2 linked regions of the Euzebya rosea genome follow. The protein of the gene in region 1 interacts with the protein of each later gene in a pairwise test. Links are inferred from orthologs where the notes say so. Each region holds a gene or a part of one and is shown on either strand. Other genes may lie near its edges. The genes, in order: rsfS and CUC05_RS11325.

What was found.
Region 2: the proteins of rsfS (region 1) and CUC05_RS11325 interact in binary tests that used the Escherichia coli proteins (3 or more experiments, as listed by UniProt). The link is inferred for Euzebya rosea from one-to-one orthologs.

The regions. Positions count from the first base shown.
Region 1 is NZ_PGDQ01000005.1:16,568-23,771, reverse strand. Bases 1,420-4,322 are described here. They hold rsfS (ribosome silencing factor), read right to left. Parts: upstream 3,130-4,322; coding sequence 2,710-3,129; downstream 1,420-2,709. Other genes in these bases: CUC05_RS07295 (LCP family protein), read right to left, coding at 3,182-4,322; CUC05_RS07310 (malonyl-CoA decarboxylase domain-containing protein), read left to right, coding at 1,420-2,482. Also shown: CUC05_RS07320 (pentapeptide repeat-containing protein), read right to left, coding at 1-580; CUC05_RS25100 (hypothetical protein), read right to left, coding at 635-1,291; more of CUC05_RS07310, read left to right, coding at 1,337-1,419; more of CUC05_RS07295, read right to left, coding at 4,323-4,552; nadD (nicotinate-nucleotide adenylyltransferase), read right to left, coding at 4,554-5,189; CUC05_RS07285 (hypothetical protein), read right to left, coding at 5,339-5,764; CUC05_RS07280 (hypothetical protein), read left to right, coding at 5,906-6,469; CUC05_RS07275 (vWA domain-containing protein), read right to left, coding at 6,492-7,204. UniProt on the Escherichia coli protein: Functions as a ribosomal silencing factor. Interacts with ribosomal protein uL14 (rplN), blocking formation of intersubunit bridge B8.
Region 2 is NZ_PGDQ01000007.1:71,874-79,173, reverse strand. The notes cover bases 2,071-5,069. They hold CUC05_RS11325 (ATP-binding protein), read left to right. Parts: upstream 2,071-3,019; coding sequence 3,020-4,120; downstream 4,121-5,069. Other genes in these bases: CUC05_RS11320 (DUF5682 family protein), read left to right, coding at 4,121-5,069; CUC05_RS11330 (DUF5691 domain-containing protein), read left to right, coding at 2,071-3,023. Also shown: CUC05_RS11340 (cell wall-binding repeat-containing protein), read left to right, coding at 1-112; CUC05_RS11335 (SWIM zinc finger family protein), read left to right, coding at 172-1,521; more of CUC05_RS11330, read left to right, coding at 1,518-2,070; more of CUC05_RS11320, read left to right, coding at 5,070-6,310; CUC05_RS11315 (VWA domain-containing protein), read left to right, coding at 6,307-7,300.

The sequences.
Region 1 (7,204 bases):
GGAGGGGAGCCGGATGGACCTCCACACCCAGCCGCTGCAGCAGCGCGCCGGCCTCGGGCAGCGACACCCGACAGCCGCGATGCCTGACGTCGGTGAGGTCGAAGTCGTAGCCGACGGCGCCGGTCAGGTCCGCGTCCACCAGGGTCGCGCCGTCGAAGCGCGCATCGGTGAGGTCGGTGAAACGCAGGTCGGCGCCGGTCAGGTCGCAGCTGCCGAAGTCGACCTCCCGTGCCCGGCAGGCGTGGACGACGAGGTCGGTGAGCGCCACGCCGTGGAAGGTGGCGTAGTCGAGGGTGCAGTCGGCGAAGCGGAGGCCCGGTCCGATGCGGAACGCCGACCATTCCAGACCGGTCCAGTCGACCCCGGCGAGGTTGGTGCGCAGGAAGGTCGTGTCGTCCATCCGCGTGCCGACGAACGATGCGCGACGCAGATGGCAGTCGACGAACCGGCACGACTCCAGCCGTGCACCCGCCAGCGACAGCCCCTCCGCCGTCACCCCCTCGATGGTGCAGCCGACCAGCTCGGCGCCGTGCAGGCCCTCCAGGTCGGTGAGATGCTCGTCCACGATCACGTCGGTCATCGCGCCACCGTAGGTCGAGGGTGTGTCATCGGCGGGTGTCCCCGTCCGGTGGGATCACCGCTCGAGCTCCTCCGCCAGGCGCGTCGCGACAATGGTGACCAGGGCCCGGTCGGCGTCGGGGGCCTCGGTGGCGGCGACGGGGAAGTAGCCGAAGCGCACGTCCTCGGCGACATCGACGTTCCACGACCCCGTCTCCGAGACCGCGGCGGCCAGTCCCAGCCCCTCCACGGGAGTCCCCAGCGGGTCGTCCCGACTGCTGGCGAAGAGGGACCGGGTGACGTCGTCCCGTGCCACCTCCACCTGCAGGACGATGGTGTGGATGGGGTCGGTGACGGTCCAGCCGCACGTCACGAAGGCCAGGGCGTCGTCCTGCTCGACGGTGGCCGTCGGTGGGGCCTGCGGGACCGCTCCCAGCGCGTCGAGGAAGTCCTCGTCGTCGAGCAGCCGCTCGCACAGGGTGGCGTCGAGCACGCGGACGGCGTCCGGACCCTCCCCCGACTCCGAGGCGTCGCCGGACGGGTCGATCGCCGTGACCCCGGGATCGACAGCGACGGTGTCGACGGGATCGACGTCGCCGTCCCCACCCGTGCAGCCCCAGGCGAACAACAGGAGGAGCGCCACCACCGCGGCACGTCCCGTGGCCTCCACGCGACCGTCCCCTCCCTGCGACACCCGGCCCGACATGATCGGCACACCCTTGCAGACCGCCACCTGGCCGACAAGGTGACCGCGGGGTCCGGGCGGTACGTTGCGGCCGTGACGCCACCGACGACACCCGATGCCGTGCTCCGCCAGTGCGAGGCCCTCCTCGACGCCGACAGCGAAGGGGGACAGGCCAGCGTCGCCGAGCGCATCCTCCGCGGGTACCGGGGGCTGGACGACGCCGGCCGACGTGCGGTGCTGGTGGGCCTCGGACGGCCCATGGATCCGGTGCCGGCCGCGGTCACCGCGGCGGCTGCGGCCTGGGACGAGCAGCAGACCACCGAACGGCTGCAGGCGTTGCTGCGGGCCACCAAGCCACCTCGACGCGAGCTGCTGCGCCGGCTGCACCTCGCACAGGGCGCCACGCGGGCGCTGGTGGACCTCCGCCGGGACCTGCTCGCCGCTGTCGACGACGAACCCGACCTGCAGCGCGTCGACCTGGACCTCCGCTTCCTGCTGCGCTCCTGGTTCACCCGGGAGTTCCTCGAGCTGCGACGCATCGACTGGACCACCCCGGCCTTCGTGCTGGAGCGGATCGCCACCAACGAGGCGGTGCACGAGGTCTCCGACTGGCTGGACCTGCGTGCCCGGGTGAGGCCATCGGACCGACGCTGCTACGGCTTCTTCCACCCGGCGATGCCCGACGAACCGCTGATCTTCGTGATGGTCGCCCTGACCGACACGCTGCCGACCACCATCGCGTCGGTCCTCGAGACGCACCGCGAGGCCCTGGCGGAACCGGACGCGACGATGGCGGTCTTCTACTCCATCTCCAACTGCCAGCCGGGCCTGCGGGGTGTGTCGCTCGGCAACTTCCTCATCAAGCAGGTGGCCGCGACGATCGCCGCGGACCTGCCGCAGGTCCGGACGTTCTGCACGCTGTCCCCCATCACCGGCCTCGCCCGATGGGCCGACGGACCGGCCCCCGACCCCGCTGCCCAGGCCGCGAGGTATCTGGTCGAGGCCCGACGCGACGACGGGCAGCCCCTGGACCCGGTCGCTCGCTTCCACCTGGGCAACGGCGCCGTCCTCGACCGCATCCTGCCCGACGCCGACCCCTCCCCCCGCGGGATGGACCGGGCGTTCGGCACCATGTGCAGCTACCGCTACGACCTGGACCGGGTGGCCGCCAACCACGACGCCTACGCCACCGACGGCACGATCGTGACCGGCCCGGCGGTGGATGCCCTGCTGCGCTGACGGCACTTCCCCGACGTACCCGACAGCCGACCACGGCAGCCGGATACCTGGTCCGAGAACGACGAAACCCGCCGGTTCACGGCGGGTCGTTCGTGGAGCTGAGGGGAATCGAACCCCTGACCTCTACTCTGCCAGAGTAGCGCTCTACCAATTGAGCTACAGCCCCGTTGCGGGTTCGGCAGTGTAGCAGCACATCTGCCGATTCACCCAAACCGGGTTCCCGATCCTCAGCCGTCGGCGGCTGCCACGGCCGGATCGGTGAACGGCACGCGTGGCGCGTCGCTCCACAGCCGCTCGAGGTCGTACACGTCACGCTGCGCCGCCGTGAAGGCGTGCACCACGAAGTCGCCGAAGTCGAGCACGACCCAGCCGGACTCCTTCTGCCCCTCACGACCGATCGGCTTGCGGCCGTGGTGCTCGCGGAGCTGGTGCTCCACCTCGTCCACGGCGCTGCCGAGCTGGCGGTCGTTGGTGGTGGAGAAGACCAGGAAGTAGTCGGTGATCCCGACGAGGGGACCGACGTGCATGATCGCCACGTCCTTGGCCAGCTTCTCGCAGGCGGCCTCGGCAGCGGTCAGGACCTGGTCGCGGATGCGGTCCAGGTCGGCGTCACCGGTGGTGGGGATGGATTCGGTGGAGGTCGGCAAGTCGGCTTTTCGTGTCGGGTCGAGTGTCCGTGTCAACGGGCAACGACACGACTCAGAGGCCGCTTGGTACCCGGTCGTCGCCACCCGTGAAGTCTGCTCCGACGACGATGGTCAGGTCGACGACGCTCTGGGGCTGGCGACTCACCAGAATCGTACCGACGCCCATGGCTGCCCGCACCTGCTCGGCCGCCGCGACCATCGCGGCGGTCTCGTCGTAGATCACGATCTGGGTGACGTCGTGGTCGAAGTCCGGGGCGTTGTCGCTGAGCACGATGCGGAAGCCCAGCCCCTCCAGCGCCGCGTCGACCTGCTGGCCGACCCCCGGCACGCCGACGCCGTTGAGCACCTGGATGGGGACGGCCTCGGCACCGCCTCCCTCGGGGATGGCGCCCGGGAGCTGCTGGAGGATCAGGTCGTCCACGTCGCCGCTGCGCATCTGGTAGCTGGTGGCCAGCTGATCGTCGGCGGTGCCGAGCGGGGTGACGGGCAGCAGGTGGAAGGTCAGCCGGCCGTCGGCCATCGCGTTGCCGAGCCCGCCGAGCAGGGTCGAGACCGCCGCGGGCTCCAGGTCGGTGTCGAAGCCCCCGAGGTCGTCGGCCAGCACCTCCTCGCGGACGCCGTCGTCGGCGAGCAGGGGCAGGACCGCCTCCAGGACCGCCTGCTGGCGGCTGTAGGTGTCCAGCTCGGTCTCGCCGCGCTGCTGGAAGGACCACAGCTGGGCGAGGCGGGGGCCGGGAAGGTGCTGCTCGCCGGTCTCGAACGCAAGGACCCCGGTGCCGTCGTCGGATCGTTCGACGAGCTGGGCCTCGACGTCGACGGTGGCGCCGCCCATCCGGTCAAGCATGCGGCCGAGCTGCCGGTCGTCGATGGCCAGGCCGCCGGCCAGCTCGATGCCGAGGGCGTTCTCGACGGTGGCGACGGTCAGGTCGGTGCCGCCGTACTGCTGGGCGAGGCCGAGGCGGTCCAGCCCGACGCCGGGGATCTCCACCAGCAGGTCGGAGGGGAGGAAGATCACCGATGCCCCGGCGTCGGCGTCGTTGGCCAGCAACGAGAGGCCGACGGCACGAGTGCCGGTGCTGTCGCCGCCCGGCGTCCACGGACTGGTGCGCACCAGCAGCGCGGCGCTGCCGTCGACGACCGCGGCGACCGGGCTCGGCCCGTCCTCAGCGGCGGGAGGGTCGTCGGTGGGGTCGCGGTCGAGGACGACGGAGCCGATGACGACCAGCGCAACGCCGACGCCGATCGCGGCGATGACCGACGCGAGGCGCTGCAGCCGCTTGGCGCGACGGGCGGCGCGCTGGGCCCGACGCCGGCCGGCCTGGCGGCGCGAACGGCGTCCGCCCGCCCGGCGCTGTCGCGGGGCGGGTTCGTCGGTCGGCTGCTCGGTGTCGGTGTCGGTCACGGGTGGTTCCAGGGTCTCCATCTCAACCCCTCACCTCGGCGGCCGCAAGGCCGCGTCCCGTGGTGCCGTAGAGGCCGTGCTTGCGCGCGAACTCCTCGACCTCCCTCGGGATGAGGTAACGAACCGGCCGTCCGGCGGCGAAGCGGGCACGGACGTCGGAGGAGGAGATGGCCAGCGCCGGGACGTCCAGCAGCATGACGCGCTCGGTCAGGTCGTGGTCGCGGAGGGCGGAAAGGTCGTAGCCGGGCCGGGTGGCGGCGACGAAGGTGGCCAGCCGCATGGCCTCCTCGGCGTCCTTCCAGGTGAGGATGTTGAGGATGGCGTCGGCGCCGGTGATGAAGAACAGCTCGGTGTCCTCCAGCCGGTCGCGCAGGTCGCGGAGGGTGTCGACGGTGTAGGTGCTGCCCTGCCGGTCGACCTCCAGCCGGCTGACGGAGAAGTGGGGGTTGGCTGCGGTCGCCAGCACGGTCATCAGGTAGCGGTGCTCGGCGGAGGTGACGTCGTGGTCCTTCTGCCACGGGGCACCCGCCGGGATGAAGACCACCTCGTCGAGGCCGACGTCCACGCGCGCCTGATCGGCGGTGACGAGGTGCCCCAGGTGGATGGGGTCGAACGTCCCGCCCATGATCCCGAGGCGTCGTGGCCGGTGCGCTGCCATGACCACCGAGTCTAACTACACGGCGGTGACTTCAACATCACCCCCACCAGCCACACTGGCCACACCCGTCACGGGCCACGCGAGTCGGCTGCGTCCACCACCCCACGCGTGTCGGGTAGTCACGACGGGCGGCCCGGTATCCGACGAGGTCAGGGGGTGGAGCGGTGCTGCGGGTGGCCGGAGGTGATGCGGCGCGCCTTCATCTCGGCCTCGTGGATGTGACGGACCCCGCCGGCCAGGTGGTCCATGGCACCTCGGTGGGCGGCGCGGACAGCCGACCAGTAGCCGTCGTCGTACTCCTCCACGACCTGGAAGGACCAGCGACCGTCGAGGACGTTGCGACCCACGATCTCGCGCTCGAGCTCGTCGGCGACCTCGTCGTGGCCGGCCTCCCGCAGCTGCTCGACGGCCTCGCCGATCTTCAGGTCGGCGGTCCCGCAGAGCTGGTGGAAGCTGTAGAGGTGACCTCGGGCACGTTCGACGGTCTCGACGGCCTCGCCGAGGGTGCCGAGGGCCCGCACGGTTGCGTCGTCGACGCCGTCGGGGCGGCGGTCCAGGTCGTGGTCGGTGCTCATGGTCCGGGTGGTTCCCAGTTGCCCCGTGGATCACGCATCGAACCGAGCCGATGACCGATCGGTGACGTCGGACCCTCCAGCACTTCACGAGCAGGAACGACCGGCGTAGCGTGACGGGCACATCGAGGTGAGGGGTCCGCAGTGCTCAAGCCACGCTTCGCGATCAACGTGTACACCATCGGCGGCCTGGTCTTCCTGGTCGTCGGAGCCGGCTTGGTCGTCATGTCACAGGCCGTGCCGCTCTCGTCGTTCGTCACGTTGCCCATGGGTGGGGGTTTCGGGCTGATCGGCGTGATCTGGACGGTGCTGGCCGGGCGGCGGGGCAGCCTGCGGGAACCGCGTGGGCTGGCGCAGTCCGGCCAGCGCACGACGGCTCGACTGGCCGCGGTCCAGGCCACCGGGTCGGTCAGCCGGACGAGCGAGTACGGCCCGATCGCCAGCCAGGTCTTCCGCTTGGACCTGGAGCTCGTGCACCCCGCCCGGGGGCCGGTGACGGTGCGTGTGTTCCGCAGCCTGCGGGGCCCGCAGGTCCTGTCCGCCGTGCAGGGGACGGAGGTGCCCGTGGCCGTCGACCCCGCCAACCCACGCCGCATCGCGATCCTGTGGGACCAGGTCGCCCTCGCGCCGCGCGACCAGGCCATCGCGCAGCAGGTCATGCACGCGCTCGGCCACCAGTTCCCGGCCGGGCCGGGCTTCGGCGTCTGACCGCCCCTCCCCCGCCGGGTGATCAGGCGATCGACTCGATGAACGACGCCAGCTGGTTGAGGTTGCGGCACTCCACCATCCGGTCGCACACCAGCGCGTAGTCCGACGCGACGGAGTCACCGGAGTCCCACTGCACGGCGGGTTCGGGGTTCAGCCAGAACAGCCGCTTGGAGTGCTCCTTCATCTCCTTCAGCGCCCAGGTGTTGGCGGCGCGGTAGTTGTTGCGGGCGTCACCCAGCACGATGACCGTCGAGCGCGGCGTCAGCGCCGAGCGGAACCTGCGCGCGAACACCTCGAAGGCGTGCCCGTAGTCGGAGTGGCCGTCGAGCCACACCAGGTCCGCCTCGGTCTGCATCCGCGCCATCCCCCCGGAGAAGTCGCCGTCGGCGAACAGGTGGGTGACCTCGTCGCAGGTGTCGATGAAGGCGAAGGACCGCACCCGCGAGAACTGCCCCTGCAGCGCATGGGTGAACATCAGCGTGAACTTGGCGAACGCGGCCACCGATCCCGACACGTCGCAGATCAGCACCAGCTCGGGCCGATGGATCTTCTTGGCCCGATACGCCGGGTCGATCGGGACGCCCCCGCTGCCCAGCGCCCGACGCAACGTCTTGCGGATGTCGAGCTGCCCGTCGCGGGCACGCTTGCGCTTGACCGCCAGGCGAGTCGCGAGCTTGCGGGCCAGCGGACGGACGGCCTTGCGCATGTGCGCCTGCTCGTCAGCGGTGATGGAGA
Region 2 (7,300 bases), on another replicon or contig:
GTACCTCATCGACTCGGGCCTCACCACGCCGCCCAGCCGGGTGGTCCTCGGCGACCTGTCGTTCATCGACAACGACGTCGTGTCGTCCATCGAGGTGATCACGGGCGGCTGACCGCCCCCGGGCGGCCGGCTCGGAGCGGTGTCGCAGGGGAACCGTAGGATCGCTCGTCGATGGTCGACGAGCGATGGGGACCCCAACGGGTGCGGGACTACGCACCCGATGCCAGCTCCTTCGCGGCCGCGAAGAAGCTGGCTCGGTCGGCTGCGTGGTCGGGCCTCGGACGGCTCGACCAGCTGCTCTGGGGCCGATGCCAGGGCTCGGGCGCGACGCCGTACCGGGTGAGCGTCGACCTGTCGGGGCCTTCCGTGACGTGCACGTGCCCGTCACGGAAGCAGCCGTGCAAGCACGGGCTGTCGTTGTTGCTGGTCTGGCTGGCCGACGTCGACGGGTTCGGCAGCACCACCGACGCCCCCGAGGACGTGCTGGCCGCCGCCCGGCAACGGGCGTCCCGGGCGGTCACCGAGGACCGACGGGCACCCGTCGACCCCGAGGCCCGGGCCCGGCGCGTCGCCAAGCGGCTGGCCCTCATGGACGGCGGCATGGTGGAGCTGCGCCAGTGGTTGGATGACGTCATCGTCGACGGGCTGGCCGCCACCCGGTCCAGGCCCCACGCCTGGTGGGACCTCGTCGGTGCCCGCCTCGTCGATGCCCAGCTACCGGGCCTTGCCGACCGTGTGCGGGCGTTGCCGACGACGATCGCCGGACGGGACGACTGGGCGTCGGTCCTCCTCTCCGAGCTGGGGCGGCTCCACCTCACCGTGGCCGCATGGGAACGGCGGGGCGATCTGCCGCAGGCCGACGCTGCGGACCTCCGCACGTTCCTCGGGTGGGCACGACCGACCGCCGAGGTGCTCGACGGCGAGCGCCTGGCGGGGGAGTGGACGGTCCTCGGCATCGGCACCTCCGACACCGGCCGGGTGGTGGAGCAGCGCACGTGGCTGCACCATCCCGTCGAGGGCCACGTCATCCTCCTCGACTTCGCGGGCGGTACCGCCACCCCGCCCACACCGCAGCTGCTCGGCAGCATCCTCGAGGTCGAGATGGCGATGTACCCCGGACGGCCACCCCGGCGGGTCCGGTTCGCCGACGACCCGGTGACGGTCGGCGAAGCCGACGAGCTGCCGGTGTCGGAGGAGGGCTGGGCTGCCGCACTTCGGTCCGTCGCGGACCTGGCCGCCGATGCGCCGTGGCAGGACCGGTTCCCGTGCACGGTCGCGGGTGTCCGGCTGGTGGACGCCGACGCCGACAGCCCACGCGTCGTCGACCGGGCCGGCGGTGCGCTGCCCGCGGTCGGGCTGGACCCGTGGGCCACGCTCGCCATCACCGGCGGGCGCCCCGCGACCATGTTCGGCGAGGTGCTCCACGACGCCTTCCGACCGCTGACCGTCGCCATCGACGGACGGCTGCTCGCCGTCCCGGTCCTGCAGGACACCGCTCGCTGGCAGGACCGAACGGCATGACCGAGGACTGGCGGTGGAACGACCTGGTGGCCCATGCCACGCTCGGCACCGGTCGTCGTGGGGACCTGCCCCGGCGGACGCTCGTCGGCCTCGACCTGCCCGTCGACGGCACGGTCGAGGATCGGCTCCTGCGGACCGCAGCGGCCGCGTGGGCCGCCCGCCGGACGAGCCTGCGGCCGCAGCCGGTCGGATCCGTCGACCCGCGGTGGGCGGCCCCGACCGAGGAGTCCCTCACCGTGGCCCCCGGCCCGGCGCTCGAGCTGCTCGACGCGATCCTGTCCGGCCTGGTGGCCGGTCCCGACCGGGGGGCACTGCTGACCCGCTGGTTGGCGGAGGCGGCGAGCGCCGGCTGGCGCATCGCCAGCCACCACCTCACCGACGTGCTCGACGAGGTACCGCGCCCGGTTCCCGCCGAGGCGGTCGCCGCCGTCGGCCGGCAGGGCCGCTGGTTGGCGTCGCTGGGCCGGAGCCGCTGGGCCGACGCCCTGATCGATGTCGCCACCGCGGAGGAGCAGCTGGCGATCGGAGGACGCCAGCGCCGCGTGGCGGCCACCCGCCTCTGGTCGGCCGCCCCCGACCGCGGCCACGCGATCGTGTCGCAGCGATGGGGCCACTGGCCAGCGGCCGTGCGCACCGACGTGCTCGAGGCCGTCGATCACCTTGTCGGCCCCGACGACGAGGCGTGGCTCGAGGCGGCCCTCGGTGACGAGACGCCGCGGGTTCGCCACGCCGCCGCACGGGCCCTCGCCACCCTGCCCGGCAGCCGCCGAGCCGACCGCATGGCCGACCGCCTCCCCGGCATGCTGCGGGTCGAGCGGCGTCGGCTGCGGACCGACACGGTGGCCATCGTCGACGTCAGGCCGACGGCCGCCGACCTCACCGATGCGACGGCAGCACCCCCTCCTGTCGGGCTGACGGCCTGGTGGCATGCCCAGGTGCTGTCGGCCGCGCCCCGTCGGGCGTGGGAAGGCGTCGTCGGATCACTCGACGGGGCCGTCGCGGTCCTCGGTGACCACCCGCTGCTGCTGCTCGCGGCGGCTCGCGCGGCCGCCGACCAGCGGGACGACACCTTCGCCGATCGCCTCCGCCCGTTGCTGCTCGCGACCCACGAGGCGCCCCTGCCCCCCGGATCGGTCCTGCCGCCCGGCGGCGATCGGTGGATGGAGGGGCTACGGGACCTCCTCGCGCTCGTCGCCGGGCCGTGGCCGGCGGCGCTGACCGACGAGGTCGTCAGCTGGTGTGCGACCCACCCCCGACCGGGGACGGCGCTGGGGACCATGGCCACCCTGCTGGTCACGCGCGCCGGCCCCACGCTGGACGACCGCCTCGCCACGGCCAGGCCCTCCGGCCCCCACGCCCGGATGGTGGCGTCCGCCATCGACCGCATCCGGCTCAGCCGTTCGTTGCACCGGGCCATCGACACGATGACGTCGGACCGAACGGCGACCGCGGAACCCCACGCAACCACTCCAGACACGATCCCGACCGGAGACGCCAGATGACCGACCGCCCCACGCAGCCACCGACGGCCCAGCGTGCGCACGCCGAGGACGCCTTCGCCGACGAGCTGGCCGCCATCGCGGCAGCAGACGACCGGCCTCGTCCGCCGTCGTGGCAGCTGTCCCCGTGGGCCGTCGCCCTCTACCTGCTCGGCGGCACCCTGCCCGACGGCACCGCCATCGAACCCAAGTACATCGGCCGGCGGCGCCTGGTCGAGGTGGCCATCGCCACCCTCGCGACCGATCGCGCCCTGCTGCTCCTCGGCGTGCCCGGCACGGCCAAGACGTGGGTGTCGGAGCACCTGGCGGCGGCCATCTCGGGCCGGTCGACGCGGATCGTGCAGGGCACCGCCGGCACGCCGGAGGACGCGATCCGCTACGGCTGGAACTACGCCTCGTTGCTGGCCAAGGGACCGTCGGCGGAGGCGATGGTCCCCTCGCCGGTCATGCGGGCCATGCAGGAGGGATCCGTCTGCCGCATCGAGGAGCTCACGCGCATCCCGGCCGACGTGCAGGACGCCCTCATCACCATCCTGTCGGAGAAGTCGATGCCCATCCCCGAGCTCGACACCGAGGTCCAGGCGGCCCCCGGATTCAACGTCATCGCCACCGCGAACGACCGGGACAAGGGCGTCAACGACCTGTCCTCCGCGCTCCGTCGCCGGTTCAACACCGTCGTCCTTCCGCTTCCCGACACCGTGGAGGCGGAGGTCGACATCGTGCGAGCCCGTGTCACCTCCCTCGGTGCGTCACTGGCCCTCCCGGCCGACCTCGACGCCCTTTCGCAGATCCAGCGGGTCGTGACGATCTTCAAGGAGCTGCGGGAGGGACGGACCGTCGATGGTCGCGCGACGGTCAAGACTCCCTCCTCGACCCTGTCGACCGCAGAGGCGATCAGCGTCATGACCAACGGGCTGTCCCTCGCGGCCCACTTCGGTGACGGCCGGGTCTCGGCAGCTGACATCGCCGGCGGGATCCGCGGGGCCGTCGTCAAGGACCCTGTCCAGGACGCGATCGTGTGGACGGAGTACCTCGACACCGTGGTCCGGGACCGGGACGGCTGGGACGACCTGTACGCCGCGTGCCGGGAGCTGGGCTAGGTGCCGACCGACGACGTCGTCGTCTGCGGCGTCCGCCACCACGGGCCCGGTTCGGCACGGTCGGTCCTGACCGTGCTGGAGCAGGTCGCACCCGCGCACGTCGTCATCGAGGGCCCACCGGAGCTCGACGGCATCGTCGGGTGGGCGGGGGACGCGGACCTGGTCCCGCCGGTCGCGGCCCTGGTCTACCGGCCGGACCTGCCGTCGCGGTCGTCGTTCTACCCGATGGCCACGTTCAGCCCGGAGTGGAACGCGCTGCGCTGGGCGGTCCGCAACGACGTGGCCGTCTCCTTCGCCGACCTGCCGGCAACCCACGAGCTGGCCGACAGCTACGACCGCGACGACGAGCCCGAGACGTGGATCGACCCCATCGGACAGCTCGCCGCTGCCGCCGGGTACACCGACGCCGAGCGCTGGTGGGAGGACGCCGTGGAACACCGCCACACCGCGGCGGAGGGGTTCGCCGCCATCACCGAGGCCATCGCCGCCATGCGTGCCGGCCACACCGACGACCCGCACCTGCGACGCCGCGAGGCCGCCATGCGCCGGGTGCTGCGCCAGGTCATGGCGTCCGGGGAGGGGCCGGTCGTCGTGGTCTGCGGGGCCTACCACGCGCCGGCGCTGACCCCCGACCGGTTCCCGACCAGGACCGCCGACACCACGACGCTCAAGGGGCTCCGTCGGCAGAAGGTCGCCGTGACGTGGGTGCCGTGGACGTCGGGACGGCTGGCCGCGGGATCGGGGTACGGCGCAGGGGTCACCTCACCGGGCTGGTACGCGCACTGCTACGCCACCGACGACGACCAGCGGGTCGAACGCTGGATGGTCAAGGTCGCGCGTGCGCTGCGGGACGCCGATCTTCCGGCCCCCACCGCCTCGGCGATCGAAGCGGCGCGCCTGGCCAACAGCCTCGCGTCCCTGCGAGGCCGTCCCCACGCCGGTCTCGTGGAGTGCACCGACGCGGCGCTGGCCGTGCTCTGCGGTGGACGGTCCGAACCGCTGCAGGTGATCCACGACGAGGTCGTGGTCGGCCACGAGATGGGGAGCGTGCCCGACGGGGTCCCCCAGGTCCCGCTCGCCAGGGACCTGGACGCCGCGGCCCGGTCGGCCCGCCTGCGACGGACCGCGGAGGCGAAGACGATCGTCTGTGACCTGCGCACACCAGCTGGTGCCGCCAAGTCCATCCTGCTGCACCGCCTCCTGCTGCTCGGCATCCGCTGGGGTCGGCACGCTGACGCCGGCGGCACGACGGGAACCTTCAAGGAGGGCTGGACGCTGCAGTGGACGCCCGAGCTCGCCGTGGCCGTCATCGCCGCGTCGGTCCACGGCGGCACCGTCGAGCAGGCCGCGACCGTCCGGGCCGTCGAACGGGCACGGAACGCCGAGCACCTCGTCGACGTCGTCGACCTGCTGCACGAATGCCTGCCCGCGGACCTGCCCGAGGCGACTGGTGCCCTGGTGGAGGAGGTCGACCGCCGGGCGGCCACGACCCACGACACGTTGCACCTCATGCGCGCCACCGAACCCCTCGCCAGGGTGTGCCGCTACGGCGACGTGCGCCAGCTCGACACCAGCCGGCTGCGTGACGTGCTCGACAGCTTGGTCCGGCGGATCTGCGCCGGCCTCTCCACCGCCGTGGTCGGGCTCGACGACGACGCGGCCCTGCAGGCCCGCAGGGGCATCGACGCGGTGATCGCCGCCGTCAGGATGCTCGACCATCCCGCGCTGACCGGCATGTGGGTCGAGGCGGTCGCCAAGCTGGTGGACCGGCGCCGGGTCCACGACGGCATCGTCGGGCGCACGGTCCGCTACCTGCTGGACGGCGGGCACCTCCCGGCCGAGGACGTGGCCGCGCGGGTCTCGCGTGCCCTGTCGCCGGCCCGCCCCGCTCGCGACGCGGCCTCGTGGGTCGACGGGTTCCTCGACGGCGACGCCGCGCTCCTGCTGCTGGATCCGACCCTGCTGGGCATGCTCGACGGATGGATCAGCTCCGTCGACGTCGAGGTCTTCGACGACCTGCTGCCGTTGCTGCGCCGCACGTTCTCGCGGTACACGCCGACCGAACGCAACCACATCGGCCAGCGCGTCCGACACGGCACGACCCGTGTGGCGGAGGAACGACCGCTCGACCCCGACGTGGCACCGCGGGCGATCCGCCGAGTGCTCGAGCTCTACGGGGCCGCCACGTGACCCCCGACCACACGCCCGACCAGCCCACGCCCGACCAGCCCACGCACGACCGGGACACAGGCGACCCGGCTGCCCAGGACCGGTTGCGGCGCTGGCGGCTGGTGCTGGGGTCCGACGACGGCGCCGACGGTACCGGGGTCGACCTGGCCGGCCCCGACATCCAGCGCGACAGCGCGCTGGAGGCCCTGTACGGCAGCAACACCCGACGGCAGGGCGGCCTCGGTGGGTCCTCACCGCGGGTCGCCAGGTGGCTCGGGGACATCCGGACCTTCTTCCCCTCCACCGTGGTGCAGGTCATGCAGCGCGACGCCATGACACGGCTGGGACTCGCCGATCTGCTGGTCGAGCCGGAGATGATCGACGCCGTCCAGCCCGACCTGGACATGGTCACCACCCTGATGGGGCTGTCCGGCGCCATCCCCGACCGGTCCAAGCAGGCTGCCCGCCTGCTCGTGCGGGCGGTCACCGACGACCTGGTGGCCCGGCTGGAGTCCACCACCCGACAGGCCGTGAGCGGGGCGATCAGCCGGTCGACCCGTACCCGCCGGCCCCGGCACGGCGACATCGACTGGCCGGCGACGATCGCCGCGAACCTGGCCCACTACCAGCCCGAGTACCGCACCGTCATCCCGCATCGGCTGGTCGGCCACGCACGCCGGCGCAGCCACATCGACCGACGCATCGTGCTGTGCCTCGACCAGTCCGGCTCGATGGCCGACAGCATCGTCTACGCCTCGGTGTTCGGTGCCATCCTCGCGTCGCTGCCGGCGGTCGACGTCCGCCTGGTGGTGTTCGACACGACGGTGGTCGACCTGACCGATCGCGTCGAGGACCCCGTCGACGTGCTGTTCGGCGTCCAGCTGGGCGGTGGCACCGACATCAACGCCGCCCTCGCCTACTGCCAGCAGCTGATCGACCAACCCAGCGACACCGTGTTCGTGCTGGTGTCGGACCTCCACGAGGGCGGGGTCCGCACCGAGATGCTGCGCC